2 linked regions of the Thalassospira sp. TSL5-1 genome follow. Each later gene encodes a partner of the first gene's protein in a complex. Links are inferred from orthologs where the notes say so. Each region holds a gene or a part of one and is shown on either strand. Other genes may lie near its edges.

The links.
Region 2: the proteins of LF95_RS04920 (region 1) and xseA are in contact, whole or in part, in a cryo-EM structure (PDB 8TXR), measured with the Escherichia coli proteins. The link is inferred for Thalassospira sp. TSL5-1 from one-to-one orthologs.

What each region holds. Positions count from the first base shown.
Region 1 is NZ_KV880637.1:1,033,838-1,040,655, forward strand. Bases 2,681-5,419 are described here. They hold LF95_RS04920 (exodeoxyribonuclease VII small subunit), read left to right. Parts: upstream 2,681-3,790; coding sequence 3,791-4,048; downstream 4,049-5,419. Other genes in these bases: LF95_RS04915 (histone deacetylase family protein), read left to right, coding at 2,738-3,667; LF95_RS04925 (polyprenyl synthetase family protein), read left to right, coding at 4,126-4,965; LF95_RS04930 (alpha/beta hydrolase family protein), read left to right, coding at 4,992-5,419. Outside these bases: LF95_RS04900 (SPOR domain-containing protein), read left to right, coding at 1-869; LF95_RS04905 (EipB family protein), read left to right, coding at 872-1,717; LF95_RS04910 (ArsR/SmtB family transcription factor), read right to left, coding at 1,946-2,263; more of LF95_RS04930, read left to right, coding at 5,420-5,954; dxs (1-deoxy-D-xylulose-5-phosphate synthase), read left to right, coding at 6,086-6,818. UniProt on the Escherichia coli protein: Bidirectionally degrades single-stranded DNA into large acid-insoluble oligonucleotides, which are then degraded further into small acid-soluble oligonucleotides.
Region 2 is NZ_KV880637.1:407,596-414,544, reverse strand. What follows is about bases 2,848-5,717. They hold xseA (exodeoxyribonuclease VII large subunit), read right to left. Parts: upstream 5,197-5,717; coding sequence 3,499-5,196; downstream 2,848-3,498. Other genes in these bases: purD (phosphoribosylamine--glycine ligase), read left to right, coding at 5,319-5,717; LF95_RS01975 (M23 family metallopeptidase), read right to left, coding at 2,848-3,499. Outside these bases: LF95_RS01990 (hypothetical protein), read left to right, coding at 1-484; LF95_RS01985 (MarR family winged helix-turn-helix transcriptional regulator), read left to right, coding at 606-1,094; LF95_RS01980 (gamma-glutamyltransferase family protein), read right to left, coding at 1,110-2,648; more of LF95_RS01975, read right to left, coding at 2,645-2,847; more of purD, read left to right, coding at 5,718-6,602; LF95_RS01960 (sensor histidine kinase), read left to right, coding at 6,722-6,949. UniProt on the Escherichia coli protein: Bidirectionally degrades single-stranded DNA into large acid-insoluble oligonucleotides, which are then degraded further into small acid-soluble oligonucleotides.

The sequences.
Region 1 (6,818 bases):
TTGATCGCAATGGGTCATCGGCAATTGCGCCGCTTTCGGGGGCACGTTCCACTGTTTATGCGGTTAACGCGCCGGTCGAGGATTGGGGCAAACCCGGCCACAGGCGATTACACCCGCTTGGCAATTCAGCCGATGTCATGATCGTTGATCTGCCACCTGCCGCCAGCCAGCTTGATCAGCCCGGGCGAGGGGATGGGCCTGTTGCCTCCCGCAAGGATGAGGCGGCAAAGACGGGCAATCGGCATAATGGGGATACGGATACCCCGCCCGTTGTGGCGCAAAAGGATATGGCTTCCCTGCCAGACGATGCCCCGCGCACGGAAACGGCAGCCCTGCCTGATGCGAAACCGGCCAGCAACAATAAAGACCGATCCGCACAGGAAACTGCGGGAACCGATAATGTGAATGGACCGCAGGCCAGCGTTGCACCGGATGCCATGCAAGCGGATGCGCCAGGCAAAATGCCGGATGTTGAACCGGGTCACGTATCTAAATCCAAATTGCCGCCCGCACCAGCGGGGGCCAAAGCGGTAAATAAAACCTCGTTAAAAGGGGGTGTTGTCGGGCCGGATGCCCATAAGCAGGCATCGGGTCAGGATGCCTTTGAAACATCGGCACGGGATGCGGTCAGTGCGGGGAAATATGTTGTGCTGGGCAGTTTTAACAGCCAGAAGCGCGCCCGCATCGCCCTGGATCAGTTTTCGCAATATCATCCGCAATTGATTCCTGCGACGGTAGAGGGTACCCCTTATCTTAGAATTGCAGTAGGTCCAATGAATATGGCGCGGGCAAATGACTTGCGCCTTGTTACTGCCAAAAATGGCGTTAAGGATTCGTGGATTTTAAATATCGTCGGCAGCGGAGAATAGATTTGCCAAAAATAGTGCGAAATGCGGTCGGCCGCTATGCAACGCTTGCGGTCGCAGTGACCTTTGGTGCCGCATTGGGCGGATGTAGTGCACAGGCTGGGCCGTCGTCTCCTGCCGCGAATGGTCTGGTGTCACATGTCGCCGAATATAAGCTGCGGCTGGTTTCGACCAGTGCCAATAGCTCTGTTGTTGCTGCGCGGGGGGCCTTTGGTTTTCGGTTTGAAAAGGTGTGTGACGGCTGGATTTCCGAATATCGCAATTCGCTGATTTTGCAGGGCCCTCAGGGTGGTGCGATTAATTCATCCTATAGCATGACGCAGTGGGAAGATTTTGCGGCAAAACATTATCGGTTTCGCGTGCGCGACTTTCAGGACGGTTATTTGACTGACGAAGTAAACGGCGATGCCGAACGCCTGGATGACAAGGTTGTGGTGCATTACGAAAAGCCGGTTGAAGTCACCGAGGACCTGCCTGTTGATACCCTGTTTCCGACCCAGCATTCGATCAAGCTTATGCAGCATGCGATGGATGGCGAGGGATATAGCAATGACCGGGTGTTTGACGGCGCGGGTGATACACCGGTTTATCGTATTTCCGCAGTGATTTCTGGTGCGAAAAAGGCTGAAAACGCCGCACGCGATGAAGACCATATCGTCGATAAGCCATTTCATCGTATTAGCATGGCCTTTTTCCCGATGGATGATGACGCAGAACAGCCTGCTTACGAAATGTCGGTTGATTATGGCCAGAACGGGATTACCCAGGGACTGGTACAAAACTTTGGCGATTTCAAACTGCGGGGCGATTTGATCAAGGTACGTGAATTGCCGCCGCCGCAATGTGATTAAAGACAAACCGCTTTAAGGGCGGGTTTGGCCTTCCATATGAAACCATATGAAATGAAAAATGACCTGTCGCCTGTGGAGGGCGGCGGGTCATTTTTTTATGAACAGGGTTTGGGGCCGTATGTTGACGTCATATGCCGTGATACCGGCGTAAAGGAACCCGCCGTTTTGCCAACATGAAACAAAACGGATATTGCCAACTTGGAAATGTTGCCGCCCGGATGTGCGGAATTATGCGACGATGGAGCCCCGGCTGTCGCAACAATAAAGGTCGTACAGTGTTTTGATGATGCGGACGGCTTCTTCGCCATTGAGGGAATAATAGATTGTCTGTGCTTCGCGCCGCGTCTTGACCAACTGGTCCCGCCGCAATCTCGCAAGATGCTGGGACAGGGCAGACTGGCTTAACCCGATGATCTTTTCAAGTTCGCCGACAGATCGTTCGCCATTGTGTAACTGGCATAAGATCATCAATCGACTTTGGTTGCTCATGGCCTTGAGGAGGGCGCTGGCCCTTCCGGCTTGTTGTTCTAATTCTTTTATTTCCATGTGCCTCATTTCATTCCGGTCGTGATCCCGGTTGTGAATGCGTGATAATTTACCCCGTTATCACAGATGGAACGTTGTCCATCTTTTCACAACTGTGGCTCATTTGTAGGCTGATCGCGGGCAGGCATAAGTGTGATGCCATCCGCATTCCTGTTCAAAAGTATTATATTTGTCTATTCGAGCAGTCGCAAAGTCTGATTTGTAAATTGACGGAAAACTTTAAGATTACTTCGCAAAAACGGGCCAAATTGGACTTTGGTCGGGTTTATTTGAAGATGTATGTGATTTATGCCAAGGCAGGTTGCGCCCAAATATGCAAAGAAGAATTAAATTGCAATTGTTTCTTGGTTGCGTCAACCCAAGCGTTACATATTGTTACAACAAGCCGGGCATATGATCATTTAGAGGCGGCAGGGCCGCTTTGGGTGATAATGCAAAACAAACCGGCATATAAACGGGAGGCAGCAGACGGGTATGGCAACATTGTTTGTTTCGCATCGTGCCTGCATTGAGCATGATCCTGGCCACGGCCACCCGGAGCAACCGGACCGCCTGCGGGTTATTCAACGGGTTCTTGAAGCCGAAGAATTCATGTTTTTGCATCGTGAAGAGGCGCGGCGGGCCGATATCGACCTGATCAAACGGGTGCATGACCCGGTCTATGTGGATCGCATCTTTGCCAAAATTCCCGAAAAGGGCGAAATATCGCTGGATGGCGATACCTATGTATCACCCGCCTCGGGCGAGGCGGCATTGCGGGCGGTTGGCGGGTCCTGTGTTGCGGTGGATGCGGTGATGCAGGGGCATGAACGCAATGCCTTTGTCGGGGTGCGCCCACCGGGGCATCATGCCGAATATGAACGCGCAATGGGCTTTTGCCTGTTTAACAATGCAGCGGTTGCCGCGCGCTATGCGCGGGAAACTTATGGCATCAAGCGGGTTGCGGTGATGGATTTCGATGTGCATCACGGCAATGGTACGCAGGATCTTTTTTATCATGATCCTGATCTGTTTTATTGCTCTACCCATCAATGGCCGCTTTATCCCGGCACAGGCGACCCGATGGATCGGGGATGTGCCAATAATATCCTGAATGTTGGGCTGACGGCAGGTGCGGGCACGGCAGAAATCCAAAAGGCGTTTCATGACTATGTGGTTCCCGGTCTGATCGATTTTGCCCCGGAATTGTTGATTGTTTCTGCCGGGTTTGATGCGCATCGTAATGACCCGCTGGCAGGCCTGGCCCTGGTGGAAAGTGATTTTACCTGGATGACCGAGCAGCTTTTGGCCGTCGCCGGGCAATGTTGCGAGAACCGTTTGGTATCGATTCTGGAAGGCGGATATGATCTGCCGTCGCTGGCATCCTCGGTATTGGCGCATGTGCGGGCCTTGATGACGGGGTGATCCAACCGTCAATCGCAATCTGACGGAGAAATTGCGTGATATGGGCAAAGTCGGGCCGGGCTTTGTATTGCCCTGCTGGGGCCTTGCGCGTAAACTCCGCCCAGCCAATAAAAAGGAGCAAACATGTCGGACGCAAATCCTGTAATTCCCGAAGATATCGCCAAACTGAGCTTCGAGGAGGCTTTGGGCCAGCTTGAAAATCTGGTGCGGCAGCTTGAACAGGGGCAGGTGGGCCTTGATGACGCGATTGCATCCTATGAACGCGGGGCCGCATTGAAACGCCATTGCGCAGACAAATTGCGGGCGGCCGAAGAACGCATCGAAAAAATTACGCTGGGGGCGGATGGCAAACCCGGCGCAACAGCCACCGAAATCGAATAACCACATTCAAGGCGGAGTCCCGGGTGAGCTATGACCTGATTTCTGCGCTGGGAGAGGCATCGGCCGATCTTGGCGACATGCTTGACAAAATTCTGCCGCGTCCTGACGGGCAGATTGAAGAACGCCTGTTTGAGGCGATGCGGTATTCGACAATGGGCGAAGGCAAACGCCTGCGACCGTTTTTGGTCATGGCGTCTTCCGCGCTTTTCAAGGTATCACGGACATCGGCGCTTCGTGTGGCCGCCGCGATTGAAATGGTGCATACCTATTCGCTGATCCATGACGATTTGCCCGCCATGGATAACGATGATCTGCGGCGCGGCAAACCGAGCTGCCATAAGCAGTTTGACGAGGCAACCGCCATTCTGGCGGGTGATGCCCTGTTGACCCAGGCCTTTGAAGTGCTGGCCGATGAAGAAACCCACCCCGACCCCCGTGTCTGCACCCAGCTTGTGCGCGCGATGGCGCGGGCGGCAGGCCCCTATGGCATGGTCGGTGGGCAAATGATTGATCTGACCGGCGAGGGCAAAAGCCTGAGCGAAACGCAGGTGACGCAATTGCACTTGCTTAAAACCGGGCGGATATTCGCCTTTGCCTGTGAAGCCGGGGCAATTTTGGGCAAGGCCCCCAATACAATGCGTGTGGGACTGCGGGCCTATGCCCATGACATGGGGCTGGCCTTCCAGATCAAGGATGACCTTCTGGATGTAGAAGCCAGCAGTAATGATCTGGGCAAAACGGCAGGCAAGGACCAGGAGCAGGAAAAATCCACTTATGTGAAGCTGCTGGGCCTGGAGCGGGCCCGCGAGCAGGCACAGATGCTGTGTGATCAGGCCATTCATCATCTTGACGCGTTTGATGACGAGGCAGAGCCCTTGCGGGCGGTTGCGCGATTTGTGATTGATCGCAAACGCTGACCCATAGGGCAAAACAGAGCTGCCTTATGCCGGAGATGCAGGAAAAACCCGCCTATCATGCAGGCTTTCGGGACCGGGTGTTTGACAAGGACCCGTTCCCGTTGGCCCTGTGGTACCCGTCAGAGGGCACAGAAACGCCAGTACGCCATATGGGCGTTGCCAGCATGGCGGTCCGCAATGGTGATTTCGCGCCGGGCGGGCCGTTTCCACTGGTACTGATTTCGCATGGCTCGGAAGGGCACCGTTTTGTGCATTTCTGGCTGGCGGAATATCTGGCCCGGCGCGGCTATATTGTCGCGGCGTTGCAGCATAATGGCGATAATTACCTTGATGCCGCGGATGCGCGGTCATTGGCGATTATTGAACGGCGCCCGCTGGAAATGAAACAGGCGCTGGACCTTCTGTTGGCGCAGGATGATATTGCCCCGCATATTGATGCCACCCGCATTTGCGCCCTGGGGCATTCGGCGGGCGGGGCAACGGTTTTCAAACTGGCGGGCTGGCAGTTCGATGCCGGGGAATGGCAGCGTTATTGCGCCATCAATCGCGACTCAGACCGGGTGATTTGCGAATTTGTGCCTGATCAGAGGGCGTTAAACCGTTTGCACGATCGCTATGGTGCGCCAATTGTGCCTGCCGGCGATGACCGCATTTCGGCCATCATTGCCATTGCGCCGGCCTTTGGCGTGGCGGCAACATCCGCCGGGTTTGAAAATGTTGATGTTCCGATGCTGGTGATCGAGGCGGAAACCGATGAAGTTTTGCCCCATGATGTCAATGCTGCGCGTTTTCGCCAGTTGTTGCAGGGTAGGGCCGGTTTTGTGCGCATCAAGGGGGCGGGGCATTATTCGTTTTTGCCACCCTGTACCGATTTTATTGCGCAAAATTTCCCCCATTTGTGCCGGGATTTTGGCCGCGAAAGACAGCATATTCATAACAGTGTGCAGCAGCTTGTCGGGCATTTTCTGGATCGTGTTTTAACGCGCTGAATTTGGCGTAATTTCGGGGTCGCTAATTTTGTTTAACCCCGCTATTTTACGGCCCTTGCAATGGGATTGCCAAAGCGTCACCCTGTTGTCATGAAATCAAACGCTGAGAGAACACAAAAATCGAGTTCGGCATGACCACCTCCAAGACCCCGCTGCTTGACACTGTTACGATCCCGTCAGACCTGCGCAAGTTGCAGCCAGCGCAACTGCGACAGCTTGCCGATGAATTGCGACAGGAAACCATTGATGCCGTCTCGGTCACGGGCGGGCATTTGGGGGCCGGGCTGGGTGTGGTCGAACTGACCGTTGCCATCCATTACCTGTTTGATACCCCGCATGACCGTTTGATCTGGGATGTGGGGCATCAGTGCTATCCGCATAAAATTCTGACCGGGCGGCGTGACCGTATTCGTACCCTGCGCCAGGGCGGCGGGCTGTCGGGCTTTACCAAACGCGCGGAATCCGAATATGACCCGTTTGGGGCGGGCCATAGCTCTACCTCGATTTCGGCGGGTTTGGGCATGGCGGTGGCCAATCAGCTATCGGATGACAAACGCAAAAACGTGATTGCCGTGATTGGCGATGGCGCGATGAGTGCGGGCATGGCCTATGAAGCCATGAACAATGCGGCTGCGACCGACCAGCGCCTGATTGTGATTTTGAACGACAATGACATGTCGATTGCCCCGCCGGTGGGCTCCATGTCGGGCTATCTGTCCCGGTTGATTTCGGGCAAAAGCTATCAGGGGTTGCGCAATGCGGCCAAGGGGCTGACCAAACATTTGCCCCGCCAGATCGAGGAAGCCGCCCGCAAAATAGAGGAATATACCCGTGGTATGGTAACGGGGGGCACCCTGTTTGAAG
Region 2 (6,949 bases), 630 kb from region 1 along the record:
CCTGACCATTGCCCGGTTCGAGCAAAATTTACAACACAGCCTGCGCGATGCCATCAACACCACCCCCGATCAGGTCATAGACTGCAAATCAAAACCCCGAACCTTACTGGAATGCCTTAAGGGGCCGTATCACAACCTGATGCAAATTCCCATCACCATTAGCAAGGCCCCGGCCCAGTCCACCCCGGCCCCACACAGCCCCTTGCAAGACCTTGATAAGGTAGAAGAACGGTTTGCGATTTATACGGATCGGGTCAATGCTGCCAACGACCTGTTATCGCGTGCAGGCGCGCCGCTTTTTGTGCCAGCACGAAATTTGACACCCGATATGGACGACCTGCGCAAGCGCGTACTGGCATATATGCAAGATCGCCGGTCCGGTTCATTATGGCGGGAAAAAATCGTCGTTTTTGTCAGCGGGTTTGCCGTTTTATGCGCAGTTTTTGGCATGCTGTATTTTTATCTGCGCCGGTTTCGCGGCTAACACTTTTTACCTTTTTTTCTTTGATTCCCGGATCAAACACCGTTAACCGATAACACAGCATCGGGCCCCAAAACCCTATTCGATAACCGTGCCCCAAACATGTAGTATAAAAGAATAACCAATGGACCAGCAGCATCCCTATTGGCAGGAAGTTCTTGTCACCCTACGACAGATTATCCGGGCGACGGACCTGCATTCCAAACGCATCATGAAAATTTACGGGCTGACCATTCCGCAAATCATGGTCTTGCGCGCGATTGACGAATTGCAAAATGTCACAGTCAAACGCATTTCCAACCATGTATCGCTAAGCCAGGCTACGGTAACAACCATTCTAAACCGCCTGGAACAGCGCGGTTTGATGGAACGGCGACGGTCCCAAACTGACAAGCGTGTGGTCAATACCGACCTGACCCAGGCCGGGCGCGACATCATCGCCAATGCCCCCGACCTGCTGCAGGAAGAATTCATTCGCCAGTTTGAAGAATTGCCCGTCTGGGAAAAAACCCAGATGCTGTCATCTTTGCAACGGGTTGCTGCAATGATGAATGCGGAAAAGATTGATGCCGCCCCCTTGCTTGATGTTGGTGCCGTTGTGCCACAGGACTAAGGCCGGGACCAAGGATCAGTCGATAATAAAACCTTGCCCGTTACGCCGCGCATCACCCACCGCATCAAGCCGATTGGCGAAACTGTTAAAGGATGCTGCGTGAACACCGCCAAAGAACATGTCGCTTTCCTGCCAACGATGTTGTTCGTTTAAATGCAACCGGTCGAGAAGACCGGCATCAAAACCGGGTTCAATCGAGAGCAGGTTGTCGTCAAAGTGCATGCGCGGGGCAACAATCGCGTCTTCCAGCGACATGCCAAACACATCAAGGTTCAGCAAAACCTGCATCATGGTGGACCGAATGCGGTTGGACCCGCCCGACCCCAGCGCCACCAACGCCCCGTCATTGGCAAGGTACAGGGCGGGCGTCATCATCGATGTCATGCGCACGCCACACGGCCAGTCGTGAAAGCCTTCAGGCGATAAATCGGCCTCGCCCAGCATGTTATTAAGCAAAATGCCACTGCCCGGAATCATGCGCCCGGATGTTGACCCGTTTGACAGGGTGACAGACGCCAGATTGCCCAAATCATCGACCACGGAAATATGGGTGGTGCCATTTTGGGTTAAGGGGCGGTCGCCAATCAGCGTGCGGTATCCTTCGCAAAATTCATCGCCCAGAATGGAGGGGGCAGCGCCAAATTCGCCGCGCACAACCGATGTCGTTTTGAGAATGGCCGAAACCATATCGAGATGGCGGGCATCACCAAACGAACCCAAATCCAGGTCACGTGCCAGTTTAAGGCCAAAGCCCGCCAAAACCCCACCCGATGCCGGGGGTGGATTAAGCACAAACTTGCCCTGCCGCCCGCGCACCAGCAGCGGGTCACGCAGCAAAACCCGGTATTTCGCCAAATCATCTGCCGTCAAATACCCACCCGATTGCGCACAGGCCGCAATCAGCGCCGTTGCCAAATCGCCCCGATAAAAACTATCCGCTCCGTTTTGCACCAGTTCATCAATTGATGCTGCCAGTTCGGGTTGCTGATGGCGGGTATTGGTCGCAATCACCTTGAAATCATCGTCGTCTTTTTGAGGTGCACCATATGTTTTGCGGGTTTCCGCGCAAAAACCCAAAAGCGGGGTAACGATATTCATCACATAATGCTGGAACGGGTCAATTCGCACACCATCACGCGCAAGGCTGCGCGCCGGGGCGGCCAAATCCGCCATTGGCATACCGGCCAAATCGCGATGAACGGCAAACAGGCCCGCCACAACGCCCGGTGTTGCCACCGCACCATAACCACCGTGAAATTCCTGCTCCACGCCACCGGCAAAGGTGGCAATGCAGCTTTTAAATTCCAGTTGTTCTGCCGGGCGTTTTGCCAGCGGTGTTTCAACAAAAAAATCATAAAGACGGGGCGGTTTGCCTGCCGGGCGGGCCATTAAAAAACCGCCCCCACCCAGGGAGGCCAAAACCGGTTCGGCAACACAGGCGGCCCACATGGCGGCAATAACGGCATCAAAGGCCGTGCCGCCAGCTTCCAGCACGTCGCGCGCGGCACGGGCCGTTTCAATATGTCCTGCCGCCACCGCACCCCGTGTTTTCATTTCTTCGCCCCTGCCAAAACCTGTTTCATGGGCGGCACCAGCAGGGCCGCATCAATGCGGGTGGCGCCCACATTGACCCGCCAATCCAAATGCGGGCCGGTCGCCCGGCCACTGGCACCCGAATGGGCAATCACCTCGCCCTGATGGACCACATCACCTACTTTGACATCAATTTTCGACAGATGCAAAAAGGCCGACACAACCCCCAACCCATGATCGACAAACAGGGTTGCCCCGGAAAAATACATATCGGGATGAGCCAGAGTGACCACGCCATCCGCCGGGGCAACAATCGGCGTGCCACTGGGCACGGCAACATCCACCCCCCAATGCGGGGCACGCGGTTCGCCGTTCAAAATACGCTGGGAACCATAAACACCGCTAATCGGCCCGGTCGCGGGCCAGATAAACCCGGATTTATAATATTCCTGATCATACCTAGCGACCCTGGCTTCGCGGGCCTGACGGGAATCATCATGGATGCGGTCCATCACGGCTGGGTCAGGTGTAACCATTTTTTTGGGCAGGCCATCAATGCGCTGAATGTCAAAGGTGCGATGGGTGACGGGATAGGAAAACTGTTCGGTGCTGCCATCCTTGTGCAGCAGCGTCACCGTGGCCGGGCCTTCATAATCGCGCGAAAAACCCAGCACAAAATTGCCATCGGGCGCAATGGTATCAATTTTTTCGCCGTCCAGTTCTACCGCCGTACCGGGCGTTGTTTCGCCAAAGACGATCCCGCCCTGGATAAAGCTGCCTTTAAAGACGGGTTCTGCCGCCTGCGCCATAAGCGGCATGGCACCCACAATCCCCATCAGGGTTAAGGCAACGGCAACATATTTAGAACGCATTATAGCAGGCTCCCTTGGCGGTCATCTTCTTTGGGGGTGGGGTCTTTTTTACGGCGCGGCTTTTTGGGCTTTTCCGCAGCAGGACTGGTGGCCGCGGCTTCCGCCTGTGGGGCGGATGCCGCCGGTTGCGAAGGTTTTTCAACCTGCGGCGCGGGGGTACCAGTTGCAGGGCTGTTTACAGCCGATGTATCCCCGGCAAGCTGCATATCCGCGCTGCCATCCTGCATTTCCAGGCGGTAATGTTGCCCCATTGCCAACATGGCGGCATGATCGATCAATTTGCCATCGGCATCGCGCACCACGGCAAACCCGCGTTTTAAAACATTGCGATAGGAAAAGCTTTCCAGCAAACGGTCATACCGTGCCAATCCTTCGCGTTCCCGCACAAGGGTATTTTGCATGGCACGTTTCAAACGCTCGCTTAAATCCTGGATCTGGCGGTTATTACGGCGAATATCGTTTTTGGCATCGTTGGGGCGCAAGCCTGCCGATGCGCGATCCAGGCGGGATTTTTGCTGCTGCACCTGCCGGTCAATCACGGCTTGCAGTTTCAGCCCGGCATTTCCCAGCCGGTTGCGTTTTTCCGACAGCTGTTCGCGCGGGCTTGCAAGGCGCGATGCGGTTTCGTTCAGCCGTGCGCGTGCCTGCTGCAAAACAGATTGCGTGGCACGTGGCAATCGGTCCGACCAGTTATCCAGGCTTTGTGCCCGATCTTCAAGCATACGGCGCGGGTCGCCCAGCGCACGGGCGGCACTTTCCAGCCCCATGCGTTTATCACCCGCCGATCGGCGCACCGCACCAATCAGGCGCTGGCCGTCGTCATTAACCTGGGCCAGCAAATCCAGCCGCACAGGTACGGCCTTTTCGGCGGCCCCGGTGGGTGTCGGTGCCCGCAGATCAGATACAAAATCGATCAGGGTGGTATCGGTTTCATGGCCGACTGCCGAAATGACGGGAATGGTAGATTCCGCCACCGCACGGGCAACAATTTCCTCGTTAAAGGACCATAAATCTTCCAGCGAGCCGCCACCGCGTGCAACAATCAACACATCGGGGCGCGGAATATCGCCATAAGGCAGCAATTCGTTAAAACCGCGCACGGCGTGGGCCACCTGCTCTGCTGCCCCTTTGCCCTGCACCAGCACGGGCCATAACAGAACGCGACGCGGGAACCGTTCGCGCAGGCGGTGCATGATATCGCGAATCACGGCACCCGTAGGCGAAGTGACAATACCAATCACCTCGGGCAAAAACGGAATGGGACGTTTGCGGTCCGCATCAAACAGGCCTTCGGCGGCCAGTTTCTTTTTGCGATCTTCCAGCAATTTCAGAAGTGCGCCTTCGCCAGCAACTTCCATGCTGTCGATCACGATCTGATATTTGGACCGGCCCGGAAAGGTCGTTAAGCGCCCGGTGACGATCACTTCCATGCCATCTTCGGGGGAAATGCCAAGTTTGCTGGCAACTCCGCGCCAGCAAACGGCATCCAGCACGGCATTGTCATCCTTGAGGGCCAAATAAAGATGGCCGCTGGAGGCACGTTTGAAACCGGAAATTTCGCCGCGCACCCGAACAAACGAAAAGGCATCCTCGACCGTGCGTTTAAGCGCGTTGGACAGGTCGGATACCGAAAATTCCGGCAGGTTGCCGGATTGTTGCGGTTGCGGGGCGTATGGGTCGAACAAATCTTGCGTCATCAAGGCTACTTTATGCTAAAAGCCCGCGTGAATTATTAACGCGGTTGCGTAATTTGTTACGCACTGAAGATGTGAAGCCTAAAGGATCATATCTGGACCATCAAGCAGTCGGGGTAAAAGTCATGAAAGTTCTGGTCGTTGGCGGCGGTGGACGGGAACACGCATTATGTTGGGCCATTGCGCGTAGCCCGCGTTTAACCAAACTGTGGTGTGCACCGGGCAATGCCGGCATTGCCGATTCCGCACAATGTGTCGCCATTTCCGATGGCGATATTCCTGGCCTGGTCACTTTCGCCCGCGACAATGGCGTTGATCTGGTGGTTGTCGGGCCCGAGGCCCCGCTGGTGGCGGGCCTAGTGGATGCCCTGGATGACGCCGGGATCAAATCCTTTGGCTGTTCCAAGGCAGCCGCACAGCTTGAAGGCTCCAAGGGTTTCATGAAGGATATGGTGGCCAAATTCGGCGTGCCGACTGCTGCCTATGGCCGCTTTACCACCCCTGCCGATGCCAAGGCCTTTGTTGAAAAACAGGGCGCACCGATTGTGGTGAAAACCGATGGCCTTGCTGCTGGCAAGGGTGTGACAATTTGCCAGACGGTTGAAGAAGCCAACGCTGCCATTGACGAGTGCATGGTCGGCGGCAAATTTGGCGATGCCGGTGCGGAAATCGTGATCGAGGAATTTATGACCGGCGAGGAAGCCTCCTTCTTTGCCGTGTGTGATGGCAAAAATGTTATTCCGCTGGTCGCAGCCCAGGACCACAAAGCCGTTGGCGAGGGCGATACAGGCCCCAATACCGGCGGCATGGGCGCCTATAGCCCCGCCCCGGTTTTCACCGCCACCGTTGAAGAACGTGTGATGCGTGACATCATCGTACCGACCGTCAAAGGCATGGCCGCCGAGGGCCATCCGTTCAAGGGTGTGCTGTTTGCCGGTTTGATGATTGATGAAAACGAAAACCCCAAGCTGATCGAATATAACATCCGCTTTGGCGACCCTGAATGCCAGGTTTTGATGAGCCGCCTGAAGTCGGATGTTTTGGATATTCTCGACGGGGCCGCCAACGGCACGCTGGACCAGGTAAAACCCGAATGGTTTGACGAAACCGCGATGGTGGTGGTGATGGCCGCCAAGGGGTATCCCGGATCCTATGAAAAAGGCACGGAAATTCGCAATGTTGCGGCAGCCGATGCGCTCGATAAGGTTAAAATCCTGCATGCGGGCACCAAAATGGATGGCGACCGCCTGACCGCCACCGGTGGCCGTGTTTTAGGTGTTACCGCACGGGGCAACAGTGTTAGCGAAGCGCAAAAACGCGCCTATGAAGCGGTAGACAAAATCGACTGGCCGGAGGGTTTTTGCCGCCGTGATATTGGCTGGCGGGCTGTTGCGCGCGAAAAGAACTGACCTGATGGCAATCATCTGTTTGCCGTAATCTTTTTTTAGTACAGTCTGTTCCTGCCTTTACCGTGATCCGTTAACCATAACGGATCACGGCACTTCCGCCTTATTCAGGAACAGCCTGTATGAAAACTCCCAGCGCAAGTCACGCATCGGCGCGAAAAACACTGCTGCGTCCGTTAAAAGTTTCGATCACGCTTGCCACTATCGGACTGATGATTTCGCTAGCCTTTCTGGCCTTTTCGGCGTGGCGATCGGCAAGTCGGCTTGACCCGCTGGAACATCACATCCATTACCTTCACAAGCTTCAGCAAATTGATGTGGGGATCAGCAAATTGCTGGTGCAGCATCTT